Regions from separate parts of the Bacillus cereus group sp. RP37 genome, predicted to be linked through region 3. Evidence: predicted binding sites of a transcription regulator. Region 3 holds the regulator's gene; each other region holds the start of a gene.

Region 1 (8,550 bases), on a different contig from region 3:
TCTCAATCCGATAATGTAATTAAATTATTAGATAAGAAATCGCAGCAAATCGGAAGTATATTAGAAGCAATTCAAAGTATTGCAGCACAAACAAATTTATTAGCATTGAATGCAGCGATTGAAGCGGCTAGAGCAGGAGAGCAGGGGCGTGGATTTGCAATTGTTGCCGATGAAGTCAGGAAGTTAGCGGAGCAATCATCCGAATCTTCAATGGAAATTGGAAGTTTAATTAATGAAATACAAGCAGATGTACATGAGACTGTAAAAGCTATGAATGAAGTAGGAGTTGAAGTGCAGTCAGGGATTCAGGTTGCGAATGATACAAAACAAAGTTTTTATGAAATCTCAAAATCTGCAAATGATATCGTGTCAAAAGTACATGGTATGGTGGAATTATCAAATAAAATGACAAGTGATGTAATGGAAGTCGATACATCAATTAATCAAATATCTATGGCTGTGAAAGAGAATTCTTCAAGTATGCAAACGATAGCCGGTTCATCTGAGGAGCAACATGCTTCTATGGAAGAGATAAATTCTTCAGCAATACAATTAGCACAGATGGCCGAAGAACTTCAAGAATTAATTGGTGGATTTAAGATATAAGTTCAGATTCTAGGTTAGAATCCTAGATAGTATGTTTAAGGGTAGAAGTTAAAAACCTTATAATGTAGTAAGTAAATATAATATGTATTTTTTATAGAGATTGCACATGCAGATCAACTACTTTAAATGGTAGTTGATCTTTTTTATTAGATAGTCATTTTTGAATATCTCTTTCATTAAAGTGTAGTGTTGATACAGTAGTACATATTGAGCGAATTATCACATCCAAAAATCTTCAAAGTCTACGCCGAATCCTTTTCTTTTTAAGGCCCTAATTATCTTTTGACCATTCCCTAATGAAGGCTTGTATTGATTCGAACGAGAGATACGGCTAATTGTATTTTGGTTTACCCCACTCCATTCCTTTAATTCCGTTTGAGTAATATCATTCTTTCTTAAAAATTTACCAAACTTAGATAATGGTTTTCCTAAGCCAAACACTGCGAACACTCCTATTCGTAGATACTCTATTAATCACATTTTTACCAAAGCATGATTTTTTTAAACAAAAGTGTTAATAATGTACAAGCTGTTCGCAATATGATGTATCAAGGTCGCTATCAAAGTTGCTAGCAAACGTATTATCAAGATAGATATCAAATCAATTCGCCTTTGTATTGGCAAAGTACATACCAAATTAACTATCAAAGTAATGTTAACAAGGTAATAAGTGAATCAACCCTATGTTTTATAAGGTTTCTTATTCTGTTTATAAAGAGAACGGAGGCATTTAAATGCGAGTAAGGAAAGAAAGGATTTTTTTCCGCAAGTTTATAGATCGGTCATACAAAGATAAAGAAAATACAATTCGTAAATACAATTCATTAAGTCCTTTTGCATTCTTTCATATGTCCGATCAAGTGTTAAATACCTATATTGCATTAGGAGTAATGGGGACGGTTTTAATTGGGGCAGTCTTGTTAGAAAAGTATTTGGTACAAAATGACCATATATTTGCTGCAAAGTTTGTGAGTGGAAGTATTTATTATGGTATGCGAATTGGTGGAGTTTGCTTGATTGGATACGCATTTTTTCGCATCGTAATCATGTTTTAGGGAGGAATGGAGTAATGAGGATTATAAAGGAGTGGCTTCATACACAAAAGTTAAGGAATCGCCTTATAGAGGTGTTTGTAAAAGCAGGTTTATATACGGAACATCAAACACGTGGAGGGAAATTGCCTATTTATCCAAAGGTACATAAGGTTTCTTCTTCAACAGAAAGCGTGAGATATGTATTTACCATACCAAACGGATTAGATCCACAAAAGATTGAAAAGAAGTGGTTTTGTTTCCAGCAAATATTAGGACGGAATATTACGATTGAAGGGGATGTGAAAAAGTTTGTACTACATGTATTCGATTCAGATACTGGATTAAAACCTTATAAGTACTGTTATAAAGAGTGGCAGTCATTATTAAAGGAATACCGTCTTCCTGTTGTGGTTGGCCGGGATCAATTTGGAAAAATGATTACATACGATATGATTGATTCAAATTCACCACACTTATTAATTGCAGGGGAAACGGGAAGCGGAAAAAGTAGTATGGTGCGTGTTGTACTTTCCACATTCATTCAATATATGTCACCTGATAAGTTGCATTTGTATCTTGGAGATCTAAAAAATTCTGAATTTCATTTCTTGCGAAGAGTGAAGCATGTAAAAGAAGTTTGTATGGAAGAAATCGAAATGAAAATAATGCTTCAAAAGCTATGGAAGGAAATCAGAGAACGAAGAAAACTCATGGAACAATTTGAGGTTGACCATATTGATGCGTACAACAAATTGAACTCTGATCATCAAAAACCATATATTTTATTGGCTATCGATGAAGTGGCGATGCTTAAAGATGAAAAAGAGTGTATGACTACAATTGAAAAGATTTCAGCAGTCGGCCGATCACTTGGAGTCTTTCTTATGCTTAGTATGCAGAGGCCAGATGCAAAGGTTTTAGATGGTAAGTTAAAACTCAATATGACCGTAAGAATTGGTTTTAAATGTGATAGTGCAATTAATAGTAATATCATGGGTACTCCTGGTTCAGAGCATTTAGAGCAATCTGGCCAAATGATTTTAAAACGAAATGGATTAAAGAAAGTTCAAGCACCTTATTTGGAATTAAGTAAGGCAAAACAAATTGTTGAGCCCTATCGCATGTCTAAAGAAGAGAAAATGCTCCAAATGCCTCTAAAAGAAGAAATTCCTTTATTTGGGGTGTTAGATGATGAGGAGTAGAGATAAAGGAATTTTAAATGATTTGAAGCGATTTAGATGCATGTCCCGTGATGATATTATTGACTTGCATTTTCAAGGCTTAAAGAATGCAGTAACTTGTTGTAATACGGTTATGAAACGATTAAGGAGAGATGGTTATGTTGATGCGAACGTATTGCAGCACCCATACATTTATTTTCCACAACCAAGTTCTATCAAAAAGACGAGTCAAAAAATTCCTCATTTCCTTGGTATTGTTGACGTATACAAACAACTTGTCTACTACGAAAATCCTAAATTATTCAAAGTGGAACCTAAGTATGGGAAAGAGTATATGGAGCCAGATGCCTTTACGATATGGCGTAGATCTCCATTTTTTATTGAAGTTCAAAAGTCAGTATACAGTAAAAAAATAATGCAAGATAAGATAAATAGATATGAGTTATACTTCCATAGTCAAGAATGGCACAATGAATCTTGGCAACCGAAAGCTTCTAAATTTTTCCCTTCAATCCTAATCATTACTGACAAACATTACGATGTTCAATCTTCTTATTTCCGTATATTCCAAGCGAATTCTATAGGGGATTTTATGAATAATTTAATAATTAAATCATAAAGAAAGCCTGCGAAGTGCAGAGCTTTTTTCTTTTCAATAATCTATTAAGAAATGTATGATGCTGAGGTTAGATATCTTTATAATTTATGCCAATCAATCTATTGGTAAACAGCCAGAAAAGACAAACTATGAATTTCATATAAACCTCATATATAAAGAAAAAAGTAGTAGGTAAAAAGGGCGATCAAAAACGAAGAAAGTTCTTTTGCTATTATACAGACTGTAGTTAATAAAGAATATGGATTTTTCGAGGACTATAAACCAGAGGATATAGTTGTACCAAGTGTACCATTCTCATTCAGTGGAACGTTAGAATAGAGTCACCTTCGTAAAGAAGCAGTAGAAGCACTAGAAAAGTTATTTGATTTGCAAAGCAAGAAGGAATCCAGTTAAATGTTATTTCAGGGTTTCGCTCCTATAATTATCAAAAAAACTGTATGCAAACAATGTAAAAAGAAAAGGTCAAGAGCATACATAACGATAAAAGGAGCAAATTAATTTGCTCCTTTTTCACTTGAATTCTACATGAAATTTAGTATCAATGATTCCAAATGCAACTTTACATGGGAACGGATTTCTCCCTGTTGAAGCAGCACACATACATGAAAGTACCCAATATTCTAATTCTAAAGGTAAGCGGAATGCTTGGATACTCCCATCATTGTTTTTTACTGTTACAATCGGTGTATTTACCCTAGTTGTAGCGAAACCATCTGTCGTTATCATCGCTACTGCATCATTATTATGAAAACCAGCGCTTAAAACCTCGTATGTTAGTCCATCTTTCTCATTGATAATCATAGGTATATTTAAATAGGGATAGTTATTTATATCATTATGAGTAATTGTTCTCGCTGTATTCTTTCTTATATGATTCCCTTGCATTCTATATACTCCTTTATAATACTCCAAAGATAATCACCTAAATCTATTCTATTTTACGTCTATTATATTCGTAAATTGTATTGTCAACTTATTATTGAAAGCATCAGTACATATGATAGAGCTATGTAATGGAACTATATCGATAACGGTCATATAATTGGTGAGTAAATAACCATCTTCATAATATGTAATTAATATCTCTTCTTCAGATAGCAATGAACATAGTAACATGTTCTCAATCAGTTCTTTCTCTTCAGAAGTTAAAATGGGGCGTGCAACTTTATTTTTCTCTTTGATCATTTCACGTATTCCGACGAATTGTTCTGGCATTGCTGCAAATGGCGTCCATTTTATCATTCCCCTGCCTTTTGGCATATTAGCGTTGTTCATGCTTTGTGGCCCCCTAACAGTGTGTTTCTGTATCTTGCTGTTGCATTATTTGTATAGGAAATTCCTCTTAATATGCTATTTTTTCCAAACTTTGTGCGTATTTCATCCATTACTTTCGTTAGCTTTATTTCTTTTTCTCGTTGTATGATGTTATCAAAAAGGGAAATTTGTTCTTCTCCTTCACCAATTAGTTTTGTTAGAGAAATAGTAATACTTCTAATTGGTTCTCCAGCATATTGTTGATGTAGAAAATATAGACAAACTTGATGAATGTCCATGGTTAAGTTGGTGGGACGGCTTAAGGTATGTGTTTTGCTAAAGCCACCGGAATAACTTTTACTATATCCAATTGAAAATTGAACGGTTTGAGCAAGTTTGTTTTGTTGTCTTAATCGATAGCAAACTTCTTCGGTATGTTCCAGTAGGATAATCGGAAATTCTTCTATTGTATAATCACGCATTAAAATTTGGCTTTTTCCTATAGAAGTTGTAACCGGAACATATTTCTCTGAAATTCGACTAAAATCAATCCCATTACTATGTAAGTGTAATTCTTCGCCAATCACGCCGAAGCTTTGTTTTAAATATTTAAGAGGATAATTAGCTAAATCTCCAATTGAATGTATTCCTTTTTGATTTAATTTTGTTTCTGTTTTATGCGAAATCCCCCAAAACTTACTAAGCGGTCGTATGCTCCATAATTTTGTAGGTACATCTGCGTATTTCCAATAAGCGATTCCGTCCTTATTTTTCTTTGCTTCAATATCTAAGGCCACCTTACTCATCAATAAGTTAGGGGCAATCCCGATTGTGCATTCAATTCGTGTATGTTCATATATTTCACGTTTAAACTGTAATGCAAATTCAATTGGATCTCGGGCAAATAGATGGATGCTATCGGTAATATCCATAAAAAATTCATCGATGCTGTATTGATGAAAGTCTTCAATAGGAACATATTGTAGAGCTAACTTCGTTATGTAATTGGAGCACTTAATATAGGTTCCCATAATTGGATTCACAATAAGAATATCTTTTTGCCGAGGAATCTCGTATAGCCTTGCCAACTTCTTTACTCCCATTGCTTTTAAAGGTGGAGTTGCGGCTAAAACAATGGACCCATTCCTATTCACATCACCGACTACAGCTAATTTTGTATGAAGTGGGTCTAATCCCATTTTGATGCAACTAACAGAAGCATAAAAGCTACGAAGATCAACACATAAAATGATTCTATTCGGTAAAATTGAATAGTCATACACTATAACTCCTCCTAATAATAATGAGAACATTTGTTCTTATTATTATTCTTATTATACACGAACTTACGTTCTTTTATGAAGTAGTTTTTGAAAAAATATTTAATTATATATAGTAGAAATAAGTAGAACGAAAGAGAGAAGTAATGGCCAAATATTATTTAAATTTCTAGGATATAAGCTGTATCATTTATCAAGTTACTTCAACGGGATTAAACAAAATAGATTAACATGAAAAATATTCGAATTTTTAGTTAGATGCTTAATAGTCGTTCATTATGAACGGCTATTTGGCTTTTATTTAATATAAAGTGAAATTAATATAAAAATATGTTTGAGGACTGAGTGATGTTTAGGTGCTATAGATTTGAGAAAAAAGAAACAGAATAATAAGGTATTTGTTGATAAAGACTCCTTTACATTACAATATTTTACATATTTGGTATGATGTATATGAGTGCTATATATTAAGGGAGGAATGGGAATGAAGAGGTTCATAACTCATGCAAATGGTAATAAGATCTTTAAAAAGTTAGTTTTAATGGTGTTACCAATGGTTCTAATGATAATGATGATAACCCCATCGAATGATGCATTGGCAGCCAACCAATCAAATGCAAGTTCACTAAAAGGTGTGAATCTATTTAATGGAAGCTGGACCGTTGCTATACAAGCTGCAAATTTACAATATGTGTCTGCTGAGCCATCAGGAAATGTAGTAGCAAATCGTAGTGCAGTTAATGAATGGGAGAAATTCGAATTAATTCCGACTGGGGAATTATATACGTTTGCTTTAAAAGCGAAAAGTAATGGAAAGTACGTTTCGTTTGAGCCAAATGGTAGAGTAGTAGCAGATCGTACATCAATTGGGGCATGGGAAAAATTTATCTTATATAATGGTGGAGACAATAGGATATATGTATTACAAGCGCTAAGTAATGGTAGATTTATATCAGCGAATGGTGGTAGAGAATTAACTGCTAATAGTTATGCAGCTGGAAGCTGGGAAAGATTTGTTATTGTGTACTTCTAAATTTGGAAGTGTTATGTATCTAGATGATAATGACATGTGTAGTTCATATGCATGCCAAATAAAATAAAGAGTTAAGTACTTAATATAAGTGTATATTTAGGTACAAAAAGGACTGCAAGTAATTGTCAGTCCTTTTTGTATGTTAATTAAGTATCTGCTGTGGATGTAATAAGAAGAAAAAGAACCCTATAGGGTTCTTTTTCAAGGCATATTAACCGTAAGGAGAATCATGAAATGCTACTTCAAATCTTTATTAGGGGAAAGATTTTGAAAAAGCTTAACATACATCTATTTTTACATAAATGTAAGATATAGTAAATTGATATTCTTTATACTTACTATTACTAATATTCAATTAAGATGGTTAACACTATGTGTATAGTGTTAACTGATATTTAGTGTAGTATACATTTAGAAATCTAGTATTAGATTACAAGTGTTAAAAAGTTAATAGGTTTATCATTTCAAATTCTAACTAACATTTAAACGATTATAATTGAAATGGGGTGTGTATTAACTCTTATAAGCTAATGAAAGTAATTGAACTACCCCCACTTTCACTTCGTTTAGAAGTGAGGGATTCCTAAGTAAAGGGTTCTATCGAACTCTAATTGATTAGGCTAACCCCGCAGTCCCTGCGGTTAGAAGTCTTATTGCTTCATTCTTTATATTGATACTTGCGTTAATATCCCTATCATGGTGTGTACGACAAGAAGGACAGTCCCATTTACGTAGGTTTAGATTTTTAACGTCTTTGTTTTGATATCCACAACAAGAACATAATTGGCTGGAAGCAAATGTTTTCGATACGACAATGACTTATTTGCCATACCATTTTGCTTTATATTCCAACATGGTTCGAAACTGTGACCAAGATACTTCACTAATTGCTTTTGCTAACTTACGATTTTTTAACATATTTGATACTTGCAAATCCTCTATACCGATAACATCGTGGTTTTTGATGATTTCAGTTGAGATTTTGTCTAAGTAATCTTTTCTAGCATTTGATATGTATTCATGAATTCTAGCTATTTTTACTCGTTGTTTATTCCAACGAGATGATCCTTTCATTCTTCTAGAAAGAACACGCTGTGCTTTCGCCAACTTATCTTCTAATAATCGGAAAAACTTCGGATTTTCATAGGGTTTTCCATCTGACAAAATAGCGAAATCTTTTAGTCCTACATCTATCCCAATGTAAGAATGAGTTTTCGGAAGTTCTTGTACTTTTGTTTCAACTAATAGTGACACAAAATATCTATCAGAAGGGTTTCGTCTAACTGTAGCATTTACAATACGTCCCGTTATTTCACGACTTTTGGCAAATCGAACAAGACCTAGTTTTGGCAATTTTATTTTGTTTCCTACAATGGCAATGTTTTCATTTGTTTGTTTTGTGATATAAGATTGTACGTTATTCTTCTTGGATTTGAAACGCGGGGCACTATTTTGTTTTTTGAAAAAGCGTGTATACGCATCCGCAAGGTTGCGAACAGACGACTGAATCGCAATACTATCCACTTCTTTGAGCCAAACAAAC
Region 2 (8,550 bases), 550 kb from region 3:
CAGTCTGTTTGGTTAAAAGGTGAAATTTCCAACTTTAAAAATCATAGTCGTGGCCACATGTACTTTACATTGAAAGATGAAAATGCAAGAATCGCAACGGTTATGTTTGCGGGTCATAATCGTAATATTAAATTCAGACCTGAAAATGGGATGAAGGTACTTGTGAAAGGGAAAATTTCCGTTTACGAGGCGAGTGGTTCTTATCAAATTTATATTCAAGATATGCAGCCTGATGGAGTCGGAAACCTGCATTTAGCTTACGAACAATTAAAGGTTCGTTTAGAGGAAGAAGGTTTGTTTTCTCAAGTTTATAAAAAAACAATTCCTCCTTATGCTAAAACAATAGGTGTGATTACGTCGCCAACAGGGGCAGCGATTCGTGATGTTATAACAACGATTAAACGTCGTTATCCAATTGGAAATGTTATTGTGTTTCCGGTACTTGTACAGGGGGAGTCAGCAGCTCCCTCAATTGTACAAGCGATTCGTACAGCGAATGCAATGGGAGAGATAGATGTCCTAATCGTTGGGCGCGGGGGAGGCTCTATTGAAGAATTATGGGCTTTCAATGAAGAAATGGTAGCAAGGGCAATCTTTAAGAGTGACATCCCTATTATTTCGGCAGTAGGACATGAAACGGACTTTACAATTGCGGATTTTGTTGCCGATTTACGTGCGCCAACACCGACTGCAGCAGCTGAGCTGGCAGCGCCTAACATTATAGAGTTACAAGAAAAGGTATTACAAAGAACTCTAAGATTGCAAAGAGCAATGAGAGAGTTAGTACATAAAAAAGAAGAAAAACTACAAGTATTGCAAAAATCTTATGCGTTCCGTTATCCAAGACAAGTATATGAGCAAAAAGAAGAGCAATTAGATAGAGCGTTAGAACAGCTTGTGTTAGCGAAAGAGCGCTATATTGATAAAAAGGTAAATCAGTTAAAACAGCTTTCATTCTATTTAGAGAAGCACCACCCATCTCAAAAAATTATGCAAACGAAGGTAGCAGTTGAAACATTGCAAAAGCAATTGCAACGTGAAATGCAAACATTACTTCAAACGAAAGAATTTGCCTTTGTAAGAGCTGCTCAAAAACTTGAAGCGTTAAGTCCGCTTAAAGTAATGATGAGAGGGTACGGGCTTGTATATGATGAAGAGAAGCAAGTGTTAAAAAGTGTGAAAGATGTCAGCCTTGGAGATGCTGTTTCAGTTCAATTACAAGATGGAATACTAGATTGTAGCGTATCAGGCATAGAGGAGCGTGAATTGAATAATGGAAAATAAATTAAGTTTTGAAGAGGCAATTTCGCAACTTGAGCATCTCGTTTCTAAGCTAGAACAAGGTGACGTACCTTTAGAAGAAGCAATCTCTTATTTTAAAGAGGGTATGGAATTATCTAAGCTTTGTGATGAGAAGTTGAAGAACGTACAAGAACAAATGGCAGTTATTCTTGGGGAAGATGGAGAGCTTGAACCGTTTACTGCTTTAGGAGATGAAGCATAGTGACTGTTGCTTTTGATACTTTTTTGAAAGAAAGTAAAACTTTCGTAGAAGAGAAGCTTGTAAGCTATGCAAATGAATTACAATGTCCAAATGTACTTCGTGAAGCGATGGCATATTCTTTGGAAGCGGGTGGGAAGCGTCTCCGCCCGTTACTTTTATTTGCAACATTACAAGCGTTTGGTAAAGAAAAAAATCTTGGAGTAGGTGCAGCTTGTGCTCTTGAAATGATACATACATACTCGTTAGTTCATGATGATTTACCTTGTATGGATGATGATGATTTAAGAAGAGGGAAGCCCACAAATCATAAAGTATTTGGTGAAGCGATGGCAGTTTTAGCAGGCGATGGTTTGTTGACGTATGCTTTTCAAGTTATTATGGCATATGAACAAAAGGAAATTACTGCTGAGAAAAAAGTAAGACTTGTACTTGAGCTTGCAAAAGCGGCAGGGCCAGAAGGAATGGTTGGCGGACAAGTGGCGGATATGGAAGCTGAAGGAAAACAGCTTACGATTGATGAGTTGGAGTATATTCATAAGCATAAGACTGGGAAACTACTTGAATTCGCTGTACTTGCAGGATCGATACTTTCAGATGCCACAGAAGAACAAGAAGAAAAGTTACTTGCGTTTGCAAAATATATCGGTCTAGCGTTCCAAATTCGAGATGATATTTTAGATGTGGAAGGAACCGAAGAAGAGATCGGAAAACCGATTGGTAGTGATGTTTCCAACGAAAAGAGCACATATACGACGTTATTTACTGTAGATAGAGCAAAGGATATTTTAGAAGAAACAATTGCAAAGGCAAAAGATGCTATTGGTTCCTTGCAATTACAAGATGAATATTTACTATCTATTTGCGATTTGATTGCAAAACGTAATAACTAATATAACAGCGTTTCCATTTGTTGAGTCATTCATCATTTTATGATATAAATGTAGGAAAAGGTTTTTCTTTTCTTGTTATTGGCAAAAATATATGTAGATTACATTGCCGTTATCACTTCGTGTTAGCGGCTATTTTTTTCATCGCCTAAAGAAATATGGTTTATAATAGGATTAGGGCGCAATAGACTGGTTAATAGCAGGACAAGGCGAAAAATAAAAAAGAGAATTTCTTGTTTTGTGTAAATGTTTTTTATAATATTTGACATGTTGACAGATTATGAAATGAAAGTGAGTGATCCATGTGGATCTAACGCAAATTCAAAACCCTAGTTTTTTGAAAGATATGTCTATCAGTGAACTAGAGGGATTGAGTGAGGATATTCGTAAGTTTTTAATTGAAGAGCTCTCTCAAACAGGTGGACATATTGCACCTAATTTAGGTGTAGTAGAACTCACAATTGCTCTGCATAAATTATTTGATAGCCCGAATGATAAATTTTTATGGGACGTAGGACATCAATCCTATGTACATAAAATTTTAACAGGACGTGCAAAAGAATTCGGTACATTAAGGCAATATCAAGGTTTATGTGGTTTCCCAAAACGTTGCGAGAGTGAGCACGATGTATGGGAAACTGGCCATAGCTCGACATCATTATCTGCTGCAATGGGAATGGCTCTAGCACGTGATTTAAAGAAAACGAAAGAATATGTTATACCAATCATTGGAGATGGTGCTTTAACAGGCGGAATGGCTTTAGAGGCATTGAACCATATTGGACATGAAAAAACAGACATGATTGTTATTTTGAATGATAATGAAATGTCAATTGCGCCAAACGTTGGCGCGCTTCATAATGTGCTTGGACGTCTACGTACCGCAGGAAAATACCATTGGGTAAAAGACGAACTAGAGTATATATTGAAGAAAATCCCAGCAGTCGGTGGGAAAGTTGCTGCAACAGCAGAGAAAATAAAAGATAGTCTTAAATATTTACTAGTATCCGGTGTCTTTTTCGAAGAGTTAGGCTTTACATATTTGGGTCCAGTTGATGGGCACGATTATGAAAAGTTATTCGAAACGTTGCAATATGCAAAGAAAACAAAAGGCCCAGTGCTTGTTCATGTTATTACGAAAAAAGGAAAAGGTTATAAACCAGCTGAGAGTGATGTTATTGGAACTTGGCATGGAACAGGACCTTATAAAATTGAATCAGGTGACTTCGTTAAACCGAAAGAAGTTGCACCAGCGTGGAGTGCTGTTGTTAGTGATACAGTACTTAAGCTAGCGAGAACGGATGAGCGTATCGTTGCAATTACACCTGCAATGCCTGTTGGATCGAAACTTGAGAAATTCCAAAAAGAATTCCCGGATCGTATGATTGATGTAGGTATTGCAGAACAGCATGCTACAACAATGGCAGCGGGTATGGCAACACAAGGTATGAAGCCATTCCTTGCAATTTATTCAACATTTTTACAAAGAGCATATGACCAAGTTGTTCATGATATATGCCGCCAAAATTTAAATGTCTTCATCGGAATCGATCGCTCCGGATTAGTAGGAGCAGATGGTGAAACGCATCAAGGTGTATTTGACATCTCATTCTTACGCCACTTGCCGAATATGGTAATTATGATGCCAAAAGATGAAAATGAAGGGCAACATTTAGTATATACGGCGATGCAATATGAAGATGGACCAATCGCATTACGTTATGCGCGCGGTAATGGACTTGGTGTTCCTATGGATGAGGAATTAAAGGCGATTCCAATCGGTTCATGGGAAACGTTAAAAGAAGGTACACAAGCGGCTATTTTAACATTTGGTACGACAATACCAATGGCAATGGAAGCAGCTGAGCGTCTTGAAAAGGCTGGAGTTTCAGTGAAAGTAGTGAATGCTCGCTTTATTAAACCGATGGATGAAGCATATTTACATGATCTCTTAGGGAAAAATATACCGATTTTAACGATTGAAGAAGCGTGCTTGATCGGTGGTTTTGGAACGGGAGTAGTTGAATTTGCGTCTGAGAACGGGTACCATAGTGCGTTAATTGAACGAATGGGTATTCCAGATCGTTTCATAGAGCACGGTAGTGTAACAAAATTATTAGAAGAAATCGGTTTAACGACAGATGCTGTTGTAGACCGTATTCATACAATGATTCCATCAAAACAAAAAAGGGCGTAACAAATGAGTGCAAAAAAAGAAAGAGTAGATGTACTATTAGTAGAGCGAGGAATTATAGAAACACGTGAGAAAGCAAAACGCGCCATTATGGCCGGACTTGTATATGCGAATGAGATGAGACTTGATAAGCCAGGAGAGAAAATCCCACAAGATACAGAGATTACGGTGAAGGGACAAGTTATGCCGTATGTAAGCCGTGGTGGTTATAAACTCGAAAAGGCACTAGAGACATTTCATCTTGATTTACAAGATAAAGTTATGATAGATATTGGTTCATCAACTGGTGGCTTTACAGATTGTGCGCTTCAAAATGGAGCGAAATTATCTTATGCATTAGATGTAGGGTACAATCAACTTGCATGGAAATTGCGTCAAGATGAGCGTGTTGTTGTAATGGAACGAACAAACTTCCGTTACGTGACACCAGCAGACTTAGAGCGTGGTTTACCGCAATTTGCGAGTATCGATGTTTCATTTATATCATTAAAGCTTATATTGCCAGTTTTAAAAACAATGCTTATGCCGAATGGGGATGTAGCAGCGTTAATTAAACCTCAGTTTGAAGCTGGAAGAGAGCAAGTTGGGAAAAAAGGTATCGTTCGTGATCGAAAAGTACATGAAGCTGTCGTGGAAATGATTGTCGATTTTGCTGTAAAAGAAGGATACGATGTAGAAGGTTTAACATTCTCACCAATTACGGGCGGGGATGGTAATATTGAATTTTTAATTCATCTGAAATGGCATGGTGAACGTGAGAATGGCGAAAATCATTCTCCAGTTTCTGTTGAGCAAGTAGTTACAGAGGCGCATGATGTCCTAAAACAAAAAGGTAAAGGGGAATAACATATGTTGTTCCTCTTTTTGTTGTAATTGTATAATGATTGTAAAAACAATTGTGTACAAGTAACGAATTATAAGTTAACATAAATAAGTGAAGTATACCAATGTTTAAACTATGGTAAGAGATAGTGTGAGGTGCAAATGTATGAATAAAGGTCAGCGCCATATTAAAATCAGGGAAATTATTGCGAACAAAGAAATTGAAACACAAGATGAATTAGTTGATATTTTACGTAATGAGGGATTTAATGTAACGCAAGCAACAGTATCGCGCGATATTAAAGAATTGCACTTAGTGAAAGTGCCATTACATGATGGTCGCTATAAATATAGCTTGCCAGCAGATCAACGATTTAACCCGTTACAAAAATTAAAACGAAATCTAGTGGATTCATTTGTAAAATTAGACACGGCAGGACATATGCTTGTGCTAAAAACATTGCCTGGTAACGCTCATTCACTTGGAGCACTTATTGATCATTTAGAGTGGGATGAGATCATCGGAACCATCTGTGGTGATGACACTTGCTTAATTATTTGCCGTACACCTGAAGATACAGGTGTTGTCTCTGATCGTTTCTTAAATATGTTGTAACAAAAAAATCTTGTTTGCTTTCCTCTGTAAAGTGGAAAGTGAACAGGATATTTTTATTGGTTAAAAATGTGGATTTTTAATTGTAATATAATATTTTCTTTGAATAAAATTAGAAAATAGGTGGATTGACCCGTAAAACAAATGTTTGGTACAATGGAGCGGTTAGAAAAGTAATTTATACATACAAACATATAGTATAACTATTTGAATAAAGAACTGAAAAAAGCCCTTAATAGGGGATTAGTTTATAACGAGGTGAATGGAGCATTGTTATCGGAATTATCGATTAGAAACTTTGCTATTATTGAGGCATTAAATATTTCTTTTCAAAAAGGATTAACGGTTTTAAGTGGTGAAACAGGGGCCGGAAAATCGATTATTATTGATGCGATTAGTTTGCTTGTAGGTGGCCGTGGTTCAGCAGAATTTGTTCGATATGGAACAGAAAAAGCTGAGATCGAGGGGCTATTTTATGTAGAAGATGATAAGCATCCATGTATTGAAAAGGCAGAAGAGTTGGATATAGAAATAGAAGACGGCATGATTATTTTGAAGCGTGATATCGCTGCAAACGGAAAGAGTGTATGTCGTGTAAATGGGAAACTGGTTACCCTTAGTATATTAAAAGAAATTGGAAAAACACTTGTTGATATTCATGGGCAGCACGAAACACAAGATTTAATGAATGAAGAGCGTCATCTATTTATGCTCGATCATTTTGATGGAGAGCGTATTGTTAAACAATTGGATAGATACCAAAACGTATACGCTGACTATGAGAAGTTAAAAAAACAGTTAAAATCGTTAAGTGAAAATGAACAACAAATGGCGCATCGCTTAGATTTAATTCAATTCCAGCATGAAGAAATCCGTAAGGCGGATTTAAAGATGGATGAAGAAAATGAATTAACTGAAGAACGATTGCAAATTTCTAATTTCGAAAAAATTTACAAAGCATTAGGTGATGCATATCGCTCGTTAAGCGCTGACGGACAAGGATTAGATAATGTACGAAGCGCAATGGGACAAATGGAGAGTATTACACATTTAGATGAAGTGTATCAAGAGAATCATGATTCAATTGCAAATAGTTATTACTTATTAGAAGAAGTTGCGTATCAACTGAGAGAAAAGCTCGATATGATGGAATATGATCCGAATCGTTTAGACGAGATTGAAACGCGTTTAAATGAAATTCGTATGCTAAAGAGAAAATATGGAAATACTGTAGAAGAGATTTTAGCGTATGCTGATAAAATTGAACAAGAAATTTTTACGATTGAAAATAAAGACGTTCATATTGAAACGACGAAGAAGCAGTTAAAGGAATTAGAAAGTGTCATTCTGAAAGAAGCAACGTTGTTAAGTAATATGCGTCATGAGCTTGCAGAACATCTTACAAATGCTATTCATCAGGAATTAAAAGAATTATATATGGAAAAAACAAAATTTGAAGTGAGAATCATGAAGAGAGAAGGAAATGCTGAAGAGCCTCTTGTGGAGGGGGCCCCGGTAAGACTTACGTCGGATGGCTACGATCATGTGGAATTTTATATTTCAACAAATCCAGGTGAGCCGCTAAAACCACTTTCAAAGGTCGCTTCTGGCGGAGAGTTATCTCGTATTATTTTAGCTTTAAAAAGCATTTTTTCTAAGCATCAAGGTGTTGCATCTGTTATTTTTGATGAGGTGGATACAGGTGTAAGTGGTCGAGTTGCACAGGCTATTGCAGAAAAAATTTATCGAGTATCGGTAAACTCGCAAGTACTTTGTATTACGCACTTACCTCAAGTAGCTTCAATGGCGGATTCACATTTATTTATTCGAAAACAGGTAGCGAATGATCGAACAATTACGTCAGTTACCGTTTTAACTATGGAGGATAAAGTAACAGAAATAGCTCGAATGATTTCTGGTGTGGAAATTACAGATTTAACGACAGAACATGCGAAAGAATTACTTACGCAAGCGCATCATTTTAAACAGACAGCAGAGGCTATCCAGTAATGGATAGCTTTTTTTCTCAAATAATGATTACTTAATTCTTCCGGTTATAAATAAAGCACTGCAAGGAGAGATTAAAAAGTGAGGCCAAGAGGCTGAATGTGGGGTAGGAGCGAGGAGAGTGAACAAATTGAAATTAGAAAGATTTCGCAAAATAATAGGTATTTGTCTCCTTGTTTCTTTAGTTTTTATTGGATGTTTTAAACCGCTTCGGACGTTTATTTCATCCCCGAAGCAGATTGTTGTCTTTGAAGGACAACAATCAGAAATAGCTTCATTATCAGTATTTAAAGCTTCATCTACAGATCGTCATGTGTTTACAGTGAGTTCAAATGAACAAAAACAAGGACTTATGGTAAATTCTCATCAAAATGGTGAAGCGGATATGGTGTTTCAACTTGCTGGTTTTCCAGTAAAAAAAGTAAATGTGAAAGTATTGAAAGATTTCAAAGTTATTCCAGGTGGGCAATCAATTGGTGTGAAGTTAAACACAAAAGGGGTACTTGTTGTAGGCCATCATTTA
Region 3 (8,550 bases):
TTATATAGTTTTATTATATAAGAGCTTTCAAAAAAATTGACAATGTGGGGTGAATAGGATGATCGATTCGATGGGAAATGTGTTATACAAAGCCTTCGGGTTAAAAATAGTAAGTGAAGTCCCATTACCCGAGTTGTCTCAGCTGAATGAAAAGAAAGAGATGGCAGATATTCAAATCGAAATAACTGATTTATCTGAACGATGGGGTAGATATGACGAATCACAGCAAAAAAACATTGTAGTGGAAGATGATGTAGTGATGTTTCATGTTCCTCAAACTGCAATATTTTCTATCCAAGCGGGAGAGAAAATTACTTTTTCACCTATGCCAGAGGCGAAAGAAGATAAAATTCGATTATACATTCTGGGAACTTGTATGGGGGCACTTTTAATGCAACGGAAAATACTTCCATTGCATGGAAGTGTAATTGCCATAGATGGGAAAGCATATGCATTAATTGGTGATTCAGGAGCAGGAAAATCAACGTTAGCCTCGGCTTTTTTGAATGCAGGATATCAGCTTTTAAGTGATGATATAGTTACTGTGTCTCTTTTGAATAAAAATACTGCAATAGTTCATCCTTCTTACGCACAACAAAAATTATGGCAAGAGAGCATAAATGAGTTAGGAATGGAAGTAGCACAATTTAGCCCTTTGTTTGAAAGAGAAACGAAGTATGCTGTTCCTGTGAATTCTCAATTTTTCCCCGAGCCATTACCTCTTGCTGGTGTTATTGAATTAGTAAAAACGCAGGGAGAAGATATTGAGATGACCCGTATTGAAGGTCTCGCACGCTTGTGTAAATTATACCAACATACTTTTAGGAATTCTTTGATTTCTAAATTAGGATTGATGGAATGGCATTTTGAAACTTCATCTAATATTGCAAGTGGAATGGAAATGTTTCAATTAAGACGCCCGGCTTCGAGATTTACAGCCCATGAGCTTGTGCAAGTAATTTTAAATACTATACAGAAAGGGAGTATGGTTGATGGTTGTTCATTCGAGAAACATATCATTAGAACATAACGTTGTACAGAGTGAAGGCAATATAGTAAGCGATATGGATGGAGAAAAAGTTATGTTAAATGTCCAAAAAGGAAATTATTATAACTTAGGTGAAATAGGTGGAGAAATATGGGAGCTTATTGAAAAGCCGATAAAAATTAAGCAGCTTGTTACTATGTTAGTATCTAACTATGATATTGAACAAAAAGATTGTGAAGAACAAGTTCTTTCCTTTGTAGAGTGCTTATTTCAAGAAGGTTTAATTCAAATAAAAGATCGATCTAATAGATAGATTCGTAATTTCAAGAGAACTATTAGGAGGGGATTAATGAATATTGTGAAAAGAATAAGGGTATTTTTATTACTGAACACGGAGACAAAGCTTTTATTTTTAGAGGCTTTTATTTTTTTAGGGTGGGCGCGTGTACTAAAAAGTATTACCTTTTCCAAAGTTGCACCTTCTTTAGGGGATTACATGAACGAAACATCAGTTGCCAAAATTCACCGACACGGGGATACACTAAAGAAGGTGTCTGAAGCTATTTCTATTATGAGTCGTTATACTTTTTGGGAAAGTCAGTGTCTTGTTAAAGCTATAGCTGGGATGAAAATGCTCGAAAAACGTCACATTGAGAGTACTCTTTATTTAGGAACTGCTAAGGATAGTCATGGGGAATTAATTGCGCATGCATGGTTACGGAGCGGTTCTTTTTATGTTACTGGATCAGAAGGAATGGAGAAATTTACTGTCGTTGGATCATTTGCAAAGAGGCTAAGTGAGGACACTATTAAAGGAGAATAAAATGGAGAAAGATTTTGGTCTGAATGTAGAGTTCATGTCTAAGGAATTGAAACTTCTTTTTGCAATTTTGAAGTTACAAGATGACGAAACAGTACAAACATACAGTAATGAATGGTTTTCGGATATTGATTGGGAGGTATTTCTTGAGCAAGCTGTGCATCATCGTGTTTATCCGGTGATATATCAAAAACTTAAACAAGTGGATGAGGAACTAATTCCTTCACATATTGTACAAACCTTGAATAGGAAATATAAAAAAAATACATTTCACATGCTGTATTTAAGTGCTGAAATGGAACGAATAAATAAACTATGTAATGAAAATGAAATCCGTATGATTTTTCTAAAAGGACCTGTACTATCTCAGGACTTATATGGGGATATTTCTTTACGAACATCCTGTGATTTGGACGTTCTAATTCCGATGCAAAATTTAGAAAAAGTAGAAATGCTACTTTTAGAGCAGGGGTATGTAAAAGATGATTATATTCAAACGATATTAAATGATTGGAAATGGAGGCATCATCATATAACATTTTTTCATCCAACAAAGCAGATTAAGCTTGAGATTCATTGGAGGTTAAATCCCGGACCTGGTAAGGAACCTGGGTTTGAAGAGCTTTGGAAGCGAAAGAGAAAAAGTACCCTTACGAGTAATTCTGTATATATGTTAGGGAAGGAAGATTTATTTTTATTTCTTGTATCTCATGGTGCAAGACATGGTTGGTCCAGATTACGTTGGTTAGTAGATATAAAAAAAATTGTCGATCAAGAACTTAATTGGAGTGAGATTCATAAATTAATGGGAAAATATCAAGTGCTTCATTTAGGAGGACAAGCACTAATTTTAGTAACTCAATTGCTAGGTGTACGACTAGATGAAAGGATGATGGAATTAGTAGAGAAAAAACATTCAAAGCAGTTAGCTCAAGAGGCACTATTTTATTTCAAGCAAATGATAAATTTGCATACCGAACCTGTCCCAGAAGAAGTATTTATCTATCATAGTCGACACTTATTTTCACTAATGTCTAATCAGCAAAAGATTTTATATATTATGAGCCAATTATATCCTTATCCAATTGATGCAAAAACATTACCGTTACCTAAATTTCTTCATTTTTTATATTTTCCTTTACGTCCGTTTTTATGCCTTTGGAGGAAAACAAAGAAGCTTGCTTTGTTATAGGGGGAACATCGATGAATCATATTATATATTTTATGAAGAAATTATATTCTTCAGCGGGAAAAATACTCTATGTGAATTTATTTGGTATGGTTTTAATAAGTTTACTTGAAGGGATAGGTATTATTTTATTAATTCCTATGATAAGTATGACTGGAATAATGAATATAGGCGAGGAGACTACTTTTATTGCACCTGTCTCTAGATTTTTGCAGGATTTTCCTAAAACAACAAGTCTAGTTTCTATTTTAGGTATATATATACTAATAGTGTTAGGGCAAAATTTACTACAAAGAAATATAACGCTAAGGGATGCGAGAACGCAACAAGCTTTTGTACGAGACTTAAGAATAGAAACATATAGTGTGATTTTAAAAGCAAAGTGGAGTTTTTTTTTAGAGAAAAGGAAAACAAATCTAATAAATATATTAACTACAGAATTAGCTCGTGTAAGTTATGGGGTTAATTTATTTTTACAATTGTTAGCTGCTATTCTGTTTACATTTATACAGGTGGGAATTGCATTTTTATTATCTCCTCAAATAACTATATTTGTTTTGGTCTTTGGCTTATTATTCTTGGTAGCTTCTCGTGTTTTTATAAAAAAAGCCCGAATACTAGGCGGTAAGACCTCAGAATTGGCAAAAGACTACCTTTCTGGTATAACAGATCAATTTAATGGAATTAAAGATATAAAGAGTAATACTTTGGAAGCATCACGTTTAGACTGGTTACAATCTATAACAACAAAGATGAGTAATGAGCAAATGGAGTATATGAGAATAAGATCGAGCTCGCAATTGTTTTATAAAGTTTCAATGGCTATATTAATTGCATTTTTTTTATTATTGTCAGTAAGTATGTTTCAATCGAAACCCACCCAATTACTATTAATCATTCTCATTTTTTCTAGACTATGGCCGAGATTCATGACAATTCAATCAAATTTAGAACAACTGGCTGCAAGTATTCCTGCTTTTAAGTCATTGTGGGAATTACAAGAGGAATGTAAGGAAGCAATTGAAATGCAGGATATACATCAGCAAAAACATATAACGCCGATTTGTATAGAGCGAGGTATTGAGTGTAAGGATGTTTACTTTCGTTATAATAAGCAAGAATCTTTATACGCACTTCAAAATATTAATGTGCAAATTCCAATAAATAGTATGACGGCTATTGTGGGGCATTCTGGTGCTGGGAAGAGTACATTAATTGATGTTTTAATGGGCTTGATCCAGCCAGAAAAAGGTCAAGTTTTAATAGATGGTACGCCTCTTACAACAGATAATTTATTGCCATTAAGACGTGCTATTAGCTATGTACCACAAGATCCCTTCTTGTTTAATGCAAGTATAAGGGAAAATTTATTGATGATTGAGCCAAATGCAAGTGAAGAACAAATTTGGGATGCATTAGATTTTGCGGCCGCCGCTGAATTTGTACAAACGTTTCCAAATGGGCTGGATACACTGATTGGAGATCGTGGGGTGAGGCTTTCAGGTGGTGAACGTCAGCGACTTGTACTAGCCCGGGCTATTTTAAGAAAGCCGTCGATTTTAGTATTAGATGAAGCTACGAGTGCATTGGATACTGAAAATGAAGTGAAAATTCAATCAGCAATAGAAAGATTGAAAGGAACAATGACTATTGTTGTGATTGCACATCGTTTATCTACTATACGCAATGCAGATCAAGTTATTGTCTTAGGAAAAGGTGAAATTGTCCAAAAAGGTGAATTTAATCAATTGGCTAAAGAGAGAAAAGGTGTATTTCGAAATTTATTAGGGTCACAAATGGAAGTTGGTTCTTAGAGGAGAAAAGAGTGAATGAAGTTTTGTATTCAAGCAGTTCGAATCGAATAAAAGCCTGAGTAATGGTCAGTTATAATAGGACATTATTCGGGCTTTTATTTGTGCGGTTTCTACATTTAGGGAGTAAATATAAATGAGTACCTTGCAATAAACAATACTAAGTGGTATATTATGGATAAAACAGGTACCATGTATTAAACAGTACTGAAATGAGAAAGGGGGATTGTCCTTGAACGTTCAGTTTAAAAAAGGTGTGTTAGAACTGTGTGTTTTGGCACTTGTGAAACGTAAGGATTGTTACGGTTATGAACTTGTTCAGCAAATCTCAAATAAATTTTTAATATCGGAAGGGTCAGTGTATCCTTTATTACGTCGTTTAACGAAAGAAGGATATTTTCAAACGTATTTAAAAGAATCTACAGAGGGGCCACCTCGTAAATATTATCAACTAACTGAGCAAGGGGAGACGCAACTGAATTTGTTAGTAACGGAGTGGCGTGATTTTGCAAAAGGCGTACAAGAAATTATTGAAGGGGTGGAATGGGATGAGTAAAGAACAGTTCCTTAAAGAATTATCAAGTCATCTTAGAAAGTTACCGGAAGAAGAGAGGAAAGATATTTTATTTGATTATGAAGAGCATTTTCAGTTTGGGAGAGAAGAGGGGAAAACTGAATCGGAAATAATAAAGGGGCTTGGCTCTCCGAAAGTAATTGCGAAAGATTTACTTGCTTTGTATCGCTTTGATGAAATGAAAAAGGACCCATCTACTTCGAATATAACAAGGGCTGTCATGGCAGCGATTGGACTTAGTTTGTTTAATTTTATTATTGTGTTAGGCCCGTTAGTTGCAATTATCGCTTTTATATTTTCCTTTTGGGTCGGTGGGATTGCTAGTGTAGTGACACCATTTTTCGTTATTGCAAAAGTATTTATGGGTACTTTTATATGGTTGGATGTATTCGTTAGTATAACGTTTGTTGGAGTAGGTTTGTTGTTATGTATTATCGCTTATTATAGTACGAAGTGGTTTAAAAGGTTATGCGTACGTTATGTAGTATGGAACTTCAAAATGATAAAAGGGGAGTAGATGATGAAAAAAATATTGTTAGTAGCAATCACTTGTATCATTATTGGAGTAATAGGGATTTCACAAACATATGAAAAAGCAGTACAAACTGCAGAAGAAGGAAACAAAGAAGACGTAATAAAAAACGAAACACTAAAAAATATAGAAGTTAAGTTAGATGCTGGGGATATTGTTGTCCAAAAATCTCCCGATTCTTCTTTTTATGTAAAGCAATCAGGAGCTGTACGTAAACAAGAGATTCGTATTGCCGAAGATGGTGACACATTAAAAATTATTGGGGAAAGAGAAAAAGGTGCTTCATTTGATTTTTCTTTTTACAATTTCAAGTTTCAAACGTCTACAATGACTATACTAGTGCCTGAACGTTCTTACCAAGAGATAAAAGTAAATTCATCTGCTGGACAAATAGAAATAAGTGATGTGAAAAGTGATCGTGTAAGTGTTGAAACGCTTGCTGGAGAAGTAGATTTGAAACATGTCACAGCTAAGAGTGTGGAGGGATCTACAAAAGCTGGTGAGCTGAACTTTAAAAAAGTAATAGGGAAAGTAACAGCGAAGACGGCTAGTGGGGAAGTGCATATTATGGATCATGATCCTAAATATGATGTGGAGGCAAGTTCAACCGCTGGGGATGTAGATATTACTTTATTGGAAAAACCACAAGATGCAGTTATAACTGGGCAAAGCGCTGCTGGAGACGTGATGATTTTTAATGAAGAAAATAAAAATATAACAATTGGCAATGGTAGTAAAAAGATTAGTGGTAAAACAACTGCTGGCGATGTGACGATTGAAATTCGTTCATAAGAAATAGAATGTATGAAAATCTATCAAAATACAAAAAAGAAGATAGTCACCTATATAAATAAGGTGATTATCTTCTTTTTATTATTTTTTAATGTAAATCACGATATACACCAATTACTTTTCCGATAACTGACACTTGTTTTAAAATAATAGGCTCTAATGAAGAGTTTTCCGGTTGTAGACGGAAATGGTCTTTTTCTTTATAGAAACGTTTAACAGTTGCTTCGTTATCTTCTGTTAAAGCTACTACAATTTCACCGTTATATGCAGACTGTTGTTGGCGAACAACAACTAAATCCCCGTCGAAAATACCAGCTTCAATCATACTATCTCCAGAAATACGTAACATGAACACTTGATCTGCTCCAGCAACAATGCTAGCTGGAAGTGGGAAGTGATCTTCTACACTTTCAACTGCTGTAATCGGTAATCCAGCAGTAACTTTTCCGATAATAGGAACTTGAATAACAGATTGTGTTTCTGCATCCATTCGATCGTCACCTAAAATTTCAATTGCTCGTGGTTTTGTTGGATCGCGTCGAATATATCCTTTTTCTTCTAGTCGTGATAAATGTCCGTGCACTGTAGAACTAGAAGCGAGGCCGACTGCTTGACCGATTTCACGTACGGAAGGTGGATATCCTTTTTCTTGTACTTTTAGCTTAATAAAGTCGAGAATGTCTTGCTGGCGTTTCGTTAACTTTTCCATGTTTTCTAACACCTCGTTTTCTTTCATTTTTCTTATTAATAAGTATAACATGCGAAAAAACATTCTACAAACATAAGTTCGAACAAAAGGCGAATTTATGTTACACTGGAGGGAAATAATAGTGAGAAAGAGGGGTTCATAATGAATGCAATTATTTATGCGCGTGTGAGTACAACAAAAGAAGCACAAGAAACATCATTATTACGTCAAAAAGATGAATTATTGCATTTAGCTGAGCGCTATCAAATGAATGTTATTAAGGTGATTGAAGAGCAGGCTAGTGGCTATACAATTGAACGTGACGGCATATTAGAAGTGCTAGATACAATTCGAGATGAACAAATCGATGTGCTACTCATACAAGATGAAACGCGCCTTGGTAGGGGGAATGCGAAAATTGCATTAATGCACTGTTTACATAAAGAGGGAATAAAAGTATATACGCATACGCATAATGGAGAATTACAATTGTCGGATTCTGATTCGATGGTTTTAGATATTATTGGCATTGTTGAAGAGTATCAAAGAAAGATTCATAACTTGAAAATTAAACGTGGCATGCAACGCGCAGTAGAAAAGGGCTATCGTCCCGAAAATAATTTAAAAAATCGTAATTTAAGCGTAGGACGAGAGAAGAAAGAAGTGCCAATTGAGGAAATTGTACGTTTACGCCGGAATGAATTAACTTTTGAAGAAATTGCAGCAACACTTCGTGGTTTTGGTCATGATGTTTCAAAAGCAACTGTACATCGAAGATATGTAGAATATACAAAGCAATTGCTTGATAAAGAGGACTAACTATTGTATGATAATAATCAGTTTTGAGTAAAAGGGGGATTCGAGATGCAAAGTCACGAACTCATTGAACGCATTAACTTCTTAGCGAAAAAAGCAAAAGCTGAAGGCTTAACTGAAGAAGAACAACGTGAGCGCCAATCGCTACGTGAACAATATTTAAAAGGATTTCGTCAAAATATGTTAAACGAACTTAAAGGAATTAAAGTTGTTAACGAAGAAGGTACTGATGTTACACCGGCGAAATTAAAAGCTTTAAAAAAGCAAGATAATGCAAAATTAAATTAAAAGATGGGCATAGCTGCCCATCTTTTTTATTGTTAAATTCGTTATTTAATAA

The links. The regulator LexA, encoded in region 3, represses DNA repair genes until DNA is damaged. The targets are predictions, from matches to a motif close to CGAACATATGTTCG.
Region 1: the regulator LexA is predicted to act here: its motif matches at 6,036-6,049, upstream of QCI44_RS29495 (Y-family DNA polymerase).
Region 2: the regulator LexA is predicted to act here: its motif matches at 6,158-6,171, upstream of recN (DNA repair protein RecN).

What each region holds. Positions count from the first base shown of each region.
Region 1 is NZ_JARVHP010000002.1:255,160-263,709, forward strand. It holds gene QCI44_RS29455 (methyl-accepting chemotaxis protein) at 1-606, shown strand, start outside; gene QCI44_RS29460 (helix-turn-helix transcriptional regulator) at 826-1,047, opposite strand; gene QCI44_RS29465 (hypothetical protein) at 1,341-1,661, shown strand; gene QCI44_RS29470 (FtsK/SpoIIIE domain-containing protein) at 1,676-2,842, shown strand; gene QCI44_RS29475 (replication-relaxation family protein) at 2,865-3,440, shown strand; partial or broken gene QCI44_RS29480 (D-alanyl-D-alanine carboxypeptidase family protein) at 3,496-3,915, shown strand; gene QCI44_RS29485 (hypothetical protein) at 3,951-4,325, opposite strand; gene QCI44_RS29490 (YolD-like family protein) at 4,374-4,715, opposite strand; gene QCI44_RS29495 (Y-family DNA polymerase) at 4,712-5,977, opposite strand; gene QCI44_RS29500 (fascin domain-containing protein) at 6,459-7,007, shown strand; partial or broken gene tnpB (IS200/IS605 family element RNA-guided endonuclease TnpB) at 7,623-8,550, opposite strand, start outside.
Region 2 is NZ_JARVHP010000001.1:1,224,603-1,233,152, forward strand. It holds gene xseA (exodeoxyribonuclease VII large subunit) at 1-1,284, shown strand, start outside; gene xseB (exodeoxyribonuclease VII small subunit) at 1,274-1,504, shown strand; gene ispA ((2E,6E)-farnesyl diphosphate synthase) at 1,504-2,394, shown strand; gene dxs (1-deoxy-D-xylulose-5-phosphate synthase) at 2,696-4,588, shown strand; gene QCI44_RS06580 (TlyA family RNA methyltransferase) at 4,592-5,431, shown strand; gene argR (arginine repressor ArgR) at 5,574-6,023, shown strand; gene recN (DNA repair protein RecN) at 6,291-8,030, shown strand; gene spoIVB (SpoIVB peptidase) at 8,149-8,550, shown strand, end outside.
Region 3 is NZ_JARVHP010000001.1:1,779,173-1,787,722, forward strand. It holds gene QCI44_RS09420 (aldolase) at 59-1,030, shown strand; gene QCI44_RS09425 (lasso peptide biosynthesis PqqD family chaperone) at 993-1,301, shown strand; gene QCI44_RS09430 (lasso peptide biosynthesis B2 protein) at 1,338-1,811, shown strand; gene QCI44_RS09435 (nucleotidyltransferase domain-containing protein) at 1,813-3,000, shown strand; gene QCI44_RS09440 (ABC transporter ATP-binding protein) at 3,012-4,811, shown strand; gene QCI44_RS09445 (PadR family transcriptional regulator) at 5,041-5,364, shown strand; gene QCI44_RS09450 (DUF1700 domain-containing protein) at 5,357-5,899, shown strand; gene QCI44_RS09455 (DUF4097 family beta strand repeat-containing protein) at 5,900-6,706, shown strand; gene lexA (transcriptional repressor LexA) at 6,795-7,415, opposite strand; gene QCI44_RS09465 (YneB family resolvase-like protein) at 7,557-8,213, shown strand; gene QCI44_RS09470 (DUF896 domain-containing protein) at 8,259-8,498, shown strand; gene QCI44_RS09475 (bifunctional metallophosphatase/5'-nucleotidase) at 8,540-8,550, opposite strand, start outside.